Regions from separate parts of the Sorangium sp. So ce834 genome, predicted to be linked through region 2. Evidence: riboswitches for the same ligand, from Rfam matches in the RefSeq annotation. Region 2 holds a riboswitch; the other holds the start of a gene.
What was found. Region 2 has a riboswitch for cobalamin ahead of WMF20_RS22570 (dockerin type I domain-containing protein). Riboswitches for the same ligand answer to the same signal wherever they lie in the genome.
Positions count from the first base shown of each region.

Region 1: it holds a riboswitch for cobalamin, as region 2 does, so the genes downstream of both, WMF20_RS02085 (energy-coupling factor ABC transporter permease) here and WMF20_RS22570 (dockerin type I domain-containing protein) in region 2, are expected to answer to the same signal.

Region 1 is NZ_CP150351.1:550,163-556,291, reverse strand. Features, by position in the region: gene WMF20_RS02095 (DUF6922 domain-containing protein) at 1-220, opposite strand, end outside; gene WMF20_RS02090 (enoyl-CoA hydratase/isomerase family protein) at 321-1,148, shown strand; cobalamin riboswitch at 2,418-2,621, shown strand; gene WMF20_RS02085 (energy-coupling factor ABC transporter permease) at 2,756-3,433, shown strand; gene WMF20_RS02080 (hypothetical protein) at 3,430-3,786, shown strand; gene WMF20_RS02075 (CbiQ family ECF transporter T component) at 3,776-4,525, shown strand; gene WMF20_RS02070 (energy-coupling factor ABC transporter ATP-binding protein) at 4,522-5,358, shown strand; gene WMF20_RS02065 (CbiX/SirB N-terminal domain-containing protein) at 5,334-6,129, shown strand, end outside.
Region 2 is NZ_CP150351.1:6,245,968-6,252,096, reverse strand. Features, by position in the region: gene WMF20_RS22575 (hypothetical protein) at 179-1,189, opposite strand; gene WMF20_RS22570 (dockerin type I domain-containing protein) at 1,257-2,663, opposite strand; cobalamin riboswitch at 2,912-3,119, opposite strand; gene WMF20_RS22565 (hypothetical protein) at 3,450-6,129, opposite strand, start outside.

The DNA.
Region 1 (6,129 bases), 5.7 Mb from region 2:
CCCGCGGTGCAAGCCGCTGCCCCTTCCGTCGCAAGAAGTCGGCGAGCGCCTCCACCGAGTACGCCTGCCTCAGCCAGCGCATCGCCGCCCATCCGCCCCGGCTCATCACCCGCTCCATGACGTAGTCTCGATGCCGCTCCAGATCGACGCCGTCCGGGTCCGTGTCCCAGAACAGGCGCGTGACCTCCGCTGGAAATCGCTCGCTCGTCGGCTCAGCCACGGGCTCAGCATAGCAGGCCCAGGCGGTCACGAAATGACCCCCTCTCCCCGGCGCGCGGCGCGCGCTTCCCCCCGGCGCGGCGCGCTGCTAACCACCGGTCATGACCGCTCAAGAACAGCAGCCGGGGGTCCCTGCTCGCGGTGCCCTCCAGTTTGTCGCCGTCGAGCGCGCGGGCCACGTCGCCACCGTGACCATCCAGCGGCCCGACAAGCTCAACGCCCTGAACCCCGCCGTCCTCGGCGAGCTCACCGCGGCCTTCCACGACCTCCTCGCGCCCGCCGAGGGCAACGAGGTGCGCGCGGCCGTGCTCACCGGCGCCGGCAAGGCGTTCGTCGCCGGCGCCGATATCGCGGAGATGGCCGCCATGAACAGCATCGCCGCGAAGCGGTTCGCCGAGGCAGGCCACCGCCTCGCCGACCTCATCGAGACCGCGCCGTTCCCCGTGATCGCCGCGGTCAACGGCTTCGCGCTGGGCGGGGGCTGCGAGCTCGCCCTCGCCTGCGACTTCATCTACGCCGCGGAAGGCGCCAAGCTCGGCCAGCCCGAGGTGAACCTGGGCGTGATCCCCGGGTTCGGCGGCACCCAGCGGCTGCTGCGGCGGGTCGGCCCCGGCCGCGCACGCGAGCTCATCTACTCAGGCGACATGATCACCGCCGAGCAGGCGCTCTCGATCGGCCTCGTCAACGCCGTCTTCCCGGCGGCCGAGCTCCTCGCCCGCGCCCGCGAGACCGCCCTCAAGATCGCCTCGCGCGGGCCGCTCGCCGTCGCCGCCGCCAAGCGCGTCATCCTGCGCGGCGAGAGCCTCGACCTCACCGCCGCCAACGAGCTGGAAGCCCAGGCCTTCGCCGCGCTCTTCGGCAGCGAGGACCAACAGCTCGGAATGAAAGCGTTCCTGGCGAAATCGCAGGCCACGTTCACAGGAAAGTGAGTTTCCGAACAGCGCGCCAGAAGACCCAAAAAAAGACCGCGTGTCATGCTGGAGGGGGGCCAGACATGACCGCGGTAGGGAAACCGCAGCGGCGCGGAGAACGTCCGCTGCGGTGCTCGAGATAGCCCGCACGCGCTCCGGGCCGGGGGGGGAAACCGCGCCGGTGCGCATGCGGTGCTCGGAGTGTGGCACCCGGAAGCAGGTTGTCGATAACAAAGTGCAACCGATGCACGCGGATGAGCGGATTGCTCCCAGCACGATGACAGCCAGGAGACGGCGCAGCGCGCACACCGCCGATTCCCGCGAATGCGCGTTCGAGCCGGGCATACCCGCGCGGGAGCAGCGTCCGGCGGAGTCGCTCGCCGCACGCTCGAAAAGAGAGCACGAGAGCCCGCCCCGTCACGTCAGGCTCCGCGACGAAGCGAGCCAGACACGGAACACTTGCTCACAAGTAAAGAGCCAGGACGAACAAAGCACACTGCGGCGAGAAAATCACCGGAACGTGCGCCGCACGCGCGGGGCGGCGCACGCTCCGAGCGGGCCCCGGGGGCGAGCGGCGATCCCAGGACGAGCAAGTAAAGAGACTTTAACTACAGAAACACATCGCTTGCAGCTTTTTCGAGGAAGCTTGTCCGCGTGCGTCTCGGTCAATTTCGCGGACTCCACGTTGCGCGCGGAGGACGCGAACGCGCATCGCGCTGCCTGTCGGCGCGACAGGGCGGCGCCACGCGCGCAGGACACCACGGCAGCGGCGGACCGGCCGCTCGCAATGGCGCGAGGGCGGGCGCGGGACAGCGCGGGCCCCCGCCGCGCCGGACCTCCGGACGCCGGGAGCGCTCCGCGGACCGCGGCGGGCTGGACGGCACGCGGCGGCAGCCCGCGCGCGCGGTTCGTCACGGAGCTCGGTCCGGCGTGAGGTGCGCCCGCGCGGACCGCGGAGACAGCCGCCGCGAGCGCACCCGCGCGCGCCGCGAGACGGCCGCCGCGAGCGCACCCGCGCGCGCCGCGAGACGGCCGCCGCGAGCGCACCCGCGCGCGCCGCGAGACGGCCGCCGCGAGCGCACCCGCGCGCGCCGCGAGACGGCCGCCGCGAGCGCACCCGCGCGCGCCGCGAGACGGCCGCCGCGAGCGCACCCGCGCGCGCCGCGAGACGGCCGCCGCGAACGCGCCCGCGCGCCTCGGGGCAGCCCCGCGAGGCGAGCGCCTGCCCCGCGGCCGCGGCGCGACGTCCTTGACGCCGGGCGCGAAACGGGACTACCGAGCATCCATCTGACAATCCACACCTCGGGTGCCCTCTGGGCATAACAGGGAAGCCGGTGCGAAACCGGCGCGGTACCGCCACCGTGAGTGGGGAGCCGCCTCCAAAGACCACTGGGCCTCTGAAGAGGCCTGGGAAGGTGGACGCGGCGCTGGGAGCCCGAAAGGCTCCCTGAACCCATGAGCCGGGAGACCTACCCGAGCTCCCCACGAGGTGCAGCTTGCGCACGTCTTCGTGGCGTTCGGGTGCGGACTTCACCCGGAGCGCCGAAATCGGTCTTCACGGCCGCGCTATATCCATCGCCGCCGTGCTCTTCGCGACGCTGCTCGCGCCCCGGCCCGCGGCCGCGATGCACCTCGCGGAGGGCGTCCTGCCGCTCGGCTGGTGCGCGGTCTGGAACGCGCTCGCCCTGCCCTTCGTCGCCGTCGCCCTCCACCTGCTCCGGCGCCGCACCCGGAACGACGCCTTCTACAAGCCGTTCGTCGGCCTCATCGCCGCCGCCGTCTTCGCGATCTCGTGCATGCCCGTGCCGGTGCCGACCGCAGGGACCTGCTCCCACCCGTGCGGCACCGGGCTCGCCGCGGTGCTCATCGGCCCCTGGATGACCGTCCTCGTCACCGTGGTGGCGCTCCTCATCCAGGCCCTCTTCCTCGCCCACGGCGGGCTCACCACGCTCGGCGCCGACGTCGCGTCGATGGGCATCGCGGGCGCGTTCACCGGATATCTCGTCTTCCGGCTCGCGCGGCGCTGCGGCGCGAGCCTCTGGGTCGCGGGGTTCCTGGCCGGCGTGACGTCCGACTGGGCCACGTACGCGACCACGGCGCTCGAGCTCGCGCTCGGGCTCGCGGGCGACGGGTCGGTGGGATCCATGTTCACCGGCGTCGCCCTCGCCTTCGTCCCCACCCAGCTGCCGCTCGGCCTGCTCGAGGGCGCCATGACCGCGGGAGCGCTCGTCTTCCTGCGCGCCCGGCGGCCCGACATCCTCGAGCGGCTCCAGGTCGTCCCGCTCCCCGCGGGGGCGTCGTGACGCGGCGGGCCGCGCACCGCGCGCTGCCGGCGCTCGCGGGGGGCGCGCGCGCCGCGGCGCTGCGGCTCGCCGCCGCGCTCCCGGCCGCCGCCGCGCTCTGCCTCGCCGCGTGCGGCAACGCCTCGTGGGACGGGATCGACGAGGCCGTCGTCCGTCGCGTGGCCGAGGACGCCGGCCGCCACGACACGGGGCCGCTGTTCGCGGGCCTCGAGGGCGACCTCCTGCTCTTCGCGTTCCTCTGGGCAGGGCTCCTCTCCGGCTTCGCCCTCGGCTACTTCTCGCGCGTGCTCTTCGTGGAGCGCGCCGGCCAGCCCGCCGGCAAGCCCGGCGGCGACGGGCTCCGTGCGGATTGATCCCCCCGCGCGGCTCCGCGACGTGGATCCCCGGCTCCGCCTCGGGGCCGCCGTGGCCGCGTGCTGCGTCGCCGCGGGCGCGCGCTCGCCCTGGACGCCGGCCGCGCTGCTCGCCGTCGCGTGCGCGGCCCTCGCCCTCCAGGGCATGAGCGCGGGCGCCATCCTCCGCGCCTTCGCGCCCGCCGCGTGGCTCGGAGGGCTCGCCGCGGCCCTCGCGCTCGCGCTCACCCCGGGCGCGCCGCTCCTCGCGGGCGCGCCGTTCCCGCTCGACGCGATCGCGCGCGACGGGGCCCGCCGCGCCGCGGCCATCGCCGCGCGCGTCCTCGCGGCCGCCGCGGTGCTCCGGTGGCTCTCGAGCGCCGCCGCGCCCGCCGAGATCGAGGCGGCCCTCGCCGGGCTCGGCGCGCCCGCGGCCCTGGTCGAGCTGCTCGCGCTCGCGCGGCGCTTCGCCGGCGTGCTCCAGCGCGCCGCCGACAGCGCGTGGAGCGCCGCCGCGCTCCGCGGCGGGTTCGCGCGCCCGGGCGCCGCCGCGCGCTCGGCCGGCGCCGTCGCGGGCGTCGTGGCGCTCCGCACCCTGGAGCGCTCCGAGCACGCCGCCGTCGCCATGCAGCTCCGCGGCTACCGGGGGGAGCTCCCCGTCGCCGACCGCCGGCCGAGCGCGCCCGCCGCGAACCTCGCGTTCGCCGCCCTCGCCCTCGCGGCCCTCGGCCTCAGCGTCGCCGCCGGAGCGGCGGGATGAGCGCGATCGCCCTCCGCGCCCCCAGGGTCGGCTACCGCGGCGCCGAGCCCGCGCTGCGCGACGTGCGCCTCGACGTCGCCGAGGGCGAGTCCGTGGCGGTGCTCGGCGGCAACGGCGCCGGCAAGACCGCGCTGCTCCGGACGCTCGTCGGGCTCCTCCCCGCGCCCGGCGGCAGCGTCGAGATCGCGGGCCGCCGCGTGGGCTCGCCCTCGGACGCCGTGGCCGCGGGCGCCGCGCTCGTGCTCCAGGACCCGGACGACCAGCTGCTCGGCGCGACGCTCCTCGACGACGTCCTGTTCGGCCCGCGGAACCTGGGCCTGCCCGCGCCCGAGGCGCGGCGCCGCGCCGAGGCGGCGCTCGCGGCCGTGCAGATCGCGCACCTCGCCGGCCGCGCGATCGAGGCGCTGAGCTTCGGCGAGCGCAAGCGCGCGTGCATCGCCGGGATGCTCGCGATGCAGCCGCGCGTGCTCCTGCTCGACGAGCCGACCGCGGGGCTCGACCCGGAGGGCGAGCTCTCCCTGTGCCGGACGCTGCGCGCGCTCTCCGAGCAACAGGGCACCACGCTGGTCGCCGCGACGCACGCGGTCGACCTCGTGCCGCTCTTCGCGACGCGCGCGGTGCTGCTCGGCGACGGGCAGGTCCTCGCGGACGGGCCGCCGCGGGAGGTGTTCGCGGCCGGCGAGCTGCTCGCGCGGGCGCGGCTCCGGCGGCCGTGGGTCGCGGAGCTCTGGGCCCGGATGAGCCCGGCCGAGCCAGTCCACCCGCGCGGCCGCGCAGGGCTCCCGCTCACCCTGGAGGAGGCGCTCGCATGCATGACGAAGGGCTCCTGCTGATCGGCCACGGCAGCCGCGACGCCGCGTCGAACGCCGAGTTCGAGGCGCTCGTGGCCGATTACGGCGCGTCGCGGCCCGGGCTCGTGGTGCAGCACGGCTACATCGAGCTCGCGACGCCGTACCTCGCCGACGCGCTCGCGGCGCTCGCGGCGCGGGTGTCCCGGGTGGCGGTCGTGCCGCTGTTCCTGTTCGCGGCCGGGCACGTGAAGAACGACATCCCCCTGGCGCTCGAGCAGGCGCGGGCCGCGCACCCGGGCGTGCGCTTCTCGGCGGCGCGGCACCTCGGCGTGCACCCGGCGCTCGCGGAGGTCGCGTTCGAGCGCGCCGCGTCCGCGCTGCCGGACGACCCGGCGGCGCGCGCCCGGACGGCGCTCGTCGTGGTGGGGCGCGGGTCCAGCGACCCGGACGCGAACGGCGATTTCTGCAAGATGACGCGCCTCATCGGCGAGGGCCGGGGGCTGCTCCTGGTCGAGCCGACCTTCATCGGCGTCACGCGGCCCTCGGTCGAGGAGACGCTGGAGCGCGTCGCGCGCCAGCGGCCCGAGCGCGTCGTCGTGCTCCCCTATTTCCTCTTCGCCGGCCGGCTCATGACGAAGCTCGCCGAGCAGGTCGACCGCTTCGCGTCGACGTACCCGTGGATCCGCGCGTCGCTCGCGCCCCACCTCGGCCGGTCGAGCGCACTCTCGGGGCTGATCGACGAGCGCGCGCGCCAGGCGCTCGCCGGCGAGTCTCCCCTCCCCTGCGACACGTGCATGTACCGCACGGCCATGC
Region 2 (6,129 bases):
CGATATGTTGGGGATCCGGGCGAGCGCATGGATGTGGCGCGATCGCTGTCCAACGACGGATGCGCTCGCGACCGTCCAGGCCTGTGCTGCCTGTCCGACGCTCTTCGGAACGAGAGGGCGTGCACGGTCGAGCGAGGTTTGCGCGTCAGCGGTGCGCGACGGCGCGCAGATCGTCGAGCTAGGGGCAGGATGCGTTGGCGATCGCCACGGCGTCGAGATCGAAGACGCCCGTCGCGCCCGTCAAATCCGGCCGATCGGTGATTCGCACGTAGCGCGCGAAGCTGAGATCGAGATCGGCGAGGTCGAAGGCGTCGCCGCCCGCGACCTCGGGGTCGGTTGGATCGAGGATGTTCGTGTCGGGGTTCGCCAGCACGGGGTGCCAGCCGGCGCAGGAGCCGTAGGGGGCCGCCGCGGCGGTGCACGGGAAGGCGATCCAGTCGACGCCGTTCTGGCTCACCTCGACGGTCGCGAGCTCGGCGAACACGGAGGTCGGGCCGGTCTCGAAGGGGTTCTCGAAGACGATGAAGTCCGGTCCTGGCCCGTCGACGATGAGGTTGCCCGAGAAGCCCAAGGTGACGGTGCCGCCGTTGCCGAGGGACACCACGTCGGTCGAGCCCCCGCAGCAACCTCCGCCCTTGGGAGGACCGAAGGCGATGTTCGGGAACCTGTCCTGTCCGTAGTTCGGGCCGGGCCCGAAGAGGTGGCTTACCACCTCGGAGGCGAACACCGTTTCCGCTCCCGTGCAGTCGACGCCGCCGCCGCCCACGCCGCTGCCGCCGTCGCCGCCCGCGCCGCCGTCGCCCGCGGCACCGCCGCTGCCCACGCCGCCGCCGTCGCCGCCCGCGCCGCCGTCGCCGCCAGACCCCCCTGCGCCGCCCGCGCCGCCGCCGCCCGCGCCGCCGTTTCCGCCTGCGCCGCCGTCTCCGCCTGCGCCGCCGCCGTCTCCGCCTGCGCCGTCGCCGCCAGATCCCCCTGCGCCGCCCGCGCCGCTCCCGGCGTCGTTCGACGACGTGCTCGCGCCGCCGCCCGAACCGGTGGCCCCTCCCTGACCGGTCGCGCCGCCGGATCCCTGCGCTGCCGTTCCTCCCATTCCCCCGGGGCCGCTCCCGGACGGCGAGCCCTCGGAGGAACAGGCGATGATCGTGAGCACCGACAGGAGCACGCTCGCGCGCGTGATACGAGAAACCATGAGACCTCCGAAGGCGAGCGCGCGCCGCGCCGGGGTGAACCCGGCGCGGCGCGCGCCCGCGTGCTGATCAGTAGAACGGCGCCGACGTGCCGTACCGCGCGAGATAGATGTTGTAATCGGCGGTGTTGATGCTCCCATCTCCATTGAAGTCGGCGTGCTGGTTGTACCCGGGGTCGCCCAGCTGGGTGCTCCACGACGCCACCAGGATGTTGTAATCGGCGGTGTCCACGTCGCCGTCGTTGTCGAGATCCGCGTCCGCGATGTTCCCGAATCCATCGCCGTCGGTGTCTCGCTGGTTCGCGTTCGCCGTGAGGTAGGCGTTGTCCGCGCCGTCCGGCACGCCGTCGCTGTCGGCGTCCGGCGCGCCGTCGGGGAAATAGAGCGTCACCTTCGGCGTCACCCCGATCTCCCAGAAATCCGAGGCGCTCCCGGCCGAGTAGCACTGCCCCGCGGGGGACGAGTACTCGTCCCCCGACGGGTTCCAGGCGATCGCCAGGGCGCTCGTGTGGCCGACGAACGCGATGGGCGACGTCGCGCTGTCGTCCTCGCACGCGTCCGGCGTCAGCTCGAGGTACTGCGACGAGCTCCCCTCGTTCACCGGCGTCTGGCTTCCCCCGACGACGCTCGCGACAACGCTGGCGCGGATGAGCGCGGCATAGCCGTTCTCGCTCGCGCCGCCGACGCCGAACGCGTCCCCGCCGCCCACGTGCAGGGCGTCGTCCCCGTCGAAGCCGAGCGCCGCCGCGCTCAGCACATTGCTCGCCAGGAGCGAGCCCTCGCTGCCGCCGTAGGCGTACGCGCTCGCCGTGCCGTCGATGACGTCCTGGATGTCGGCCGCCGCCCAGATCCTGAGCTCGCCGGTCCGGTTGGGCGAGGTCTGGTAGCCGATCCCGGTGACGAGGTTGCCCGCGGAGTCCACGGCGATCCCCCCGGAGGCGCCGGGGATGCTCGTGATCAGCGGGATCTCCGCGATCTGCGGCGCGGTCAGATCGAGGGCGTAGACGCCGCTCGTGTAGCCGCCCGGCCCGTTCCACCCGCCATTGATGACGAGCGCGTCGTTACCGTACCAGGCCCCGTCGTAGTAGTTGACGTCGAGCTCGATCACGTCCCCGTGGCTGAGCAGGTCGGGCGGCGAGGTGACGCTGAGGATCGAGCTCGGGAACACGAGCAGCGGCGCCCCGTAGCCGACGCCGAGCGCGATCGTGCTGCCGTCCGGCGAGATGGCGAGGAAGCTCGGATCCATCGGCCCGTCGCTCAGCGTCGCGACGGGCACGTAGACGCCAGATCCGTAGTTCTTCTGGAGGTACAAGGTCTGATCGTTGGCGACGAGGAGCCGCCCGGCCAGCTCGTATCCATCGATCTCCTCGGATGTCGTCGGGAACCCGTCCAGGGCTATGGACCACCCGTCGGCGATGGCGGGTAGGTCGAACGTATACGACGTGTTCCCCGCGTACTCGTCAAAGGCGTCCGCCAAGGCGGGCGGCGAGAGCAGGAGGAGCGCTGCGGCGACAGAAGATGCAGAAATGCGCACAGAGCCCGCCGCGACGCGCGGCGGCGCTGAACCTTGGGAGATGATCATCGGACCGACCCTTCGCCCCCGCGGGCGTTTGCGAAAGAAAGCTCGGGGGACGGATCGGAACCGGGACGGCGCGTGCGTCTGCGCCAGCTCGGACCTCCCCACCTCCCTCGAGGCTTCCAGGTCAAAACCGGCGCGGGATGTCTCCCCGACGCAGGATGTTGGCAGGTCTTCGGGCTCGCGAGCGCTCCGGCTCTCGCCGGGTTCCTACGGTCCACCGCTTCCCAGCCCGAAGGCCAGTGCTCGTCGTGGAGATCGTTCTCGCTTACCGCTGCGGGGCAGCCCCGGATTCGCACCGGGTTCCCTTTTGAGCCCCAGGCCGAAGCCAAGGGCACCAACACGAGGCACTACATATGGCGGTGCGATGCGCAGGTCAAGCGAGATGTTGGGGTGGGGGCAGGACGAGCGGACGAATGCAGCCCGTCCACTGTCGAAGATCGATGCGCCGGGCTTGGCCGTACAAGCCTTCGCCGCGTGCGCTCGCGGCACACTGACCCGATCGCCCCCAAGGTGCTCGAGCGGCAGTTCGACGCCCAGGCGCTCAACTATCTTGGTGACTGACGTGACGTGCGACCGCACACGCGGCTCGCCTGCATGAACCGATGGAGCTCGGATAAGGCCCATGTAGCCGCGCTCGCGCATGGTGAGACTGTCCGCGGAAGCGGGGGCGGACCACGGCGGCGCTCAGCGCGTCCAGCGCACCCCCGCGCGCCGAATTGCAGCGCGATCTTGCTGCGGGCTGCGATCGAGGAGCACGCGATCCGGGTCGACGACCACGGCGGCCGGACGGCGCTCCGACGTGAACGTCACGCGATCGGCGCCGGGGCTGCGCGTCGCGAGCACGCGGGAGAGCTCATTGCCGGCGTCGTCGAGCAGCGCGAGCGTCATGGGAGCCTGCGCCGAGGCCGGCGCGACGGAAGGGCGCCACGCGTGCCCCTCGAACGTGTATGGCGTGAACGCGAGATCCAGGCTGATATTCCAGCGCCCGTCCTCGCCGGGCACGCCGTCGGCCGAGAGGGCGCGGACGGCCCAGGACTCCACGGTTCGCAAGCCCTGTGCGGCCGAGCCGGCGCCGGGCAGCGCCTCCCATGTCGAGGCAAGGGACGCGAGGCTCGCACCCGGCGCTCCCCGGCCCCCTTGCACGCCGAGGTGCTGCCGGAGCGCGCCGTCGAAGGCGTCCGGGCCGAGCTCATCGCGAAGCCGCTGCATCGCGAGGCCCGCGTAGAGCGGCACGTACGCGCCCGCGTCCGCCTCCATCAGCGGGACGACAGGCTCGCGCGCCTCCGCGATCGAGCGCAGCACCTTCTCGCCGATGCGGTCCGAGATCGCCCTGCGGGTCTCCCGGCCGAGCACGGCATCGACGGTGACGAGGCCGCTCAGGACGGGCAATCCCTCTCCGAGCGTGGCGTAACCGGCGACGAGGGCGGGGTGCAGCCGATCGATCCACCAGCGTTTCGACAGGTGCCGCGCCGTCGCGAAGAGGACGCCCGGGTTCTCGGGAGCGTCGTCCCAGCCATCCTCTTCGGAAAGGAGCAGGACGTCGCCGAACAGCCCTGTCGCCTTGATCTCCCTCGGGACCTCGACGATGCGCACGCGTGGACGTCCATAATCGCCGTAGCGCGCCGACAAGGCGCCGAGCGACCGGACGGCCGCATCACAGAAGGCGCGCGCCACCGAGACCCGCTCGGGGTGGTGGTAGACGTCGACGGACACCTCGCCCTCTGCGCCCCCGAAGGTGCCGCTCGTGCGCGCGTAGCGGCCAGCGACGATGGCGAGCCGCTCGGACCCGGACACGCGCCCTTCGACCTGCCCGTGCCCCTCCGCCGCGCCCGAGACCACCAGCTCGAGCGCGTCCGGGGCCCGCACGGTGACGGCCAAGGGGAACGCCGTGCTCTCCAGGCCGTACGCTTGCTGGAAAGATGCCGCATCGGGGGCGCTCGGGAGCGGGCGCCGCGCTGGCAATCCAAGCTCGCGACGGTAACCCTCGGCGCGGAGCTCTCGTCGCCGATCGTACCCGAGCCTGGGGAGCAGGTCGCGGTCCTGGAGCCAGGCCCCCTCGGAGGACATCGGGTGCGGCTTGCCTTCGTTGGCGAACGACGGCCATGCCGCCGCGCCGCGCCAGGTGACGCGGACCGTCTCTCCGGACTCCAGGGGCCGCCCGAGCGTGATCCGGTGATGCCGCAGGCGATCGTCGCGGTCCCAGGACGCGATCGTTCGATCTTCCGCGTCGATGGCGGCGAGGGAGAGCTTCTCCGGGACGTCGAAGTCGAGCGCCTCGATGGGCCGCGATCCACCGTTCTCCAGCGTGAGCTCGTAGGCGATGCGCGCCTCGCGCTCCGCCGGGCGGAGCTCGACTTCGAGCTTTCCTTCCATCACACGCGGCCTCGGGGCAGCAGCGACCCCGACATACGTCGCCTCGTACGAGGCCGCCTCTGCGCGCTCCTCTCCCGGCGAGCGGTATCTGTTCTCGATGTTGACGGCCCTGTACACCCGGAGCCCGCAGAGGGCGCCGACGGCCACGATCCCGCCGAGCACCATCATCTGGCCCGACGAGCGCTCGCGCAGCGCGCGCTGAAGCCGAGCCCGGAAGGCGAGCTCCGTGCCGCGCGGCCACCAGAGGACCGCGGCGAACACGATCGCCGCGGCCACCGACAGCAGCCAGCCGTTCACCCAGATCGCCTGGGTGATCCACGGCGCGAGGCCGGTGAGGGGTGAATAGAAGACGTGGATCGGCATCGCGTACTGGAGCGCCGTCTGCGAGACCACGCTGAGCGAGTGGTTCATGACGCAGAGGAAGACGGCGCTGAACGCCAGGAAATGGGCCAGCGCGCGGCGCGAGACCACGCTGTAGAAGAAGAGCGCCAGCGCAGCGACCTGGAGGTTCGCGGGCCAGATGACGGCGAGCGCGAAGAACATGCCTTCGCGCGGGGCGAAGGTGGCGCGGTCGATCGCAAGCTCCACGAGGAGCAAGCTCAGCGTCGGGGCCAGCGCGAGCGCGAGGGCGAGCCCCGCGAGGGCGAGCGCGCGCGGGAGCGCGATCACCCACGTCGGCGCCGGAAGCGCGTCCTGGATCTGCGAGAAGCCGGCGTCCCGCTCGCGCGTGACCCAGCTGCCAGCGGAGGAGCAGAGAAAGATCGCCGTCGGCATGTAGAAGAACTCCACGAGCCGCAGCCCCACGAGGCCTGCCCAGGGCAGCTGCGGGCCGTCCGCCCCGCCGTCGAGCTGGAACATGGCGCTCGCCACCATGAGGATCAGCCCGAAGAGCAGCACCATCCGGGTGCCGCGCGCGCGGAGGCTCTCGGCGAGGAGCTGCCACGCGACGAGCGCGACCGCGCGGCCCTGCGCTCGGGTGTCGAAGCGCGCC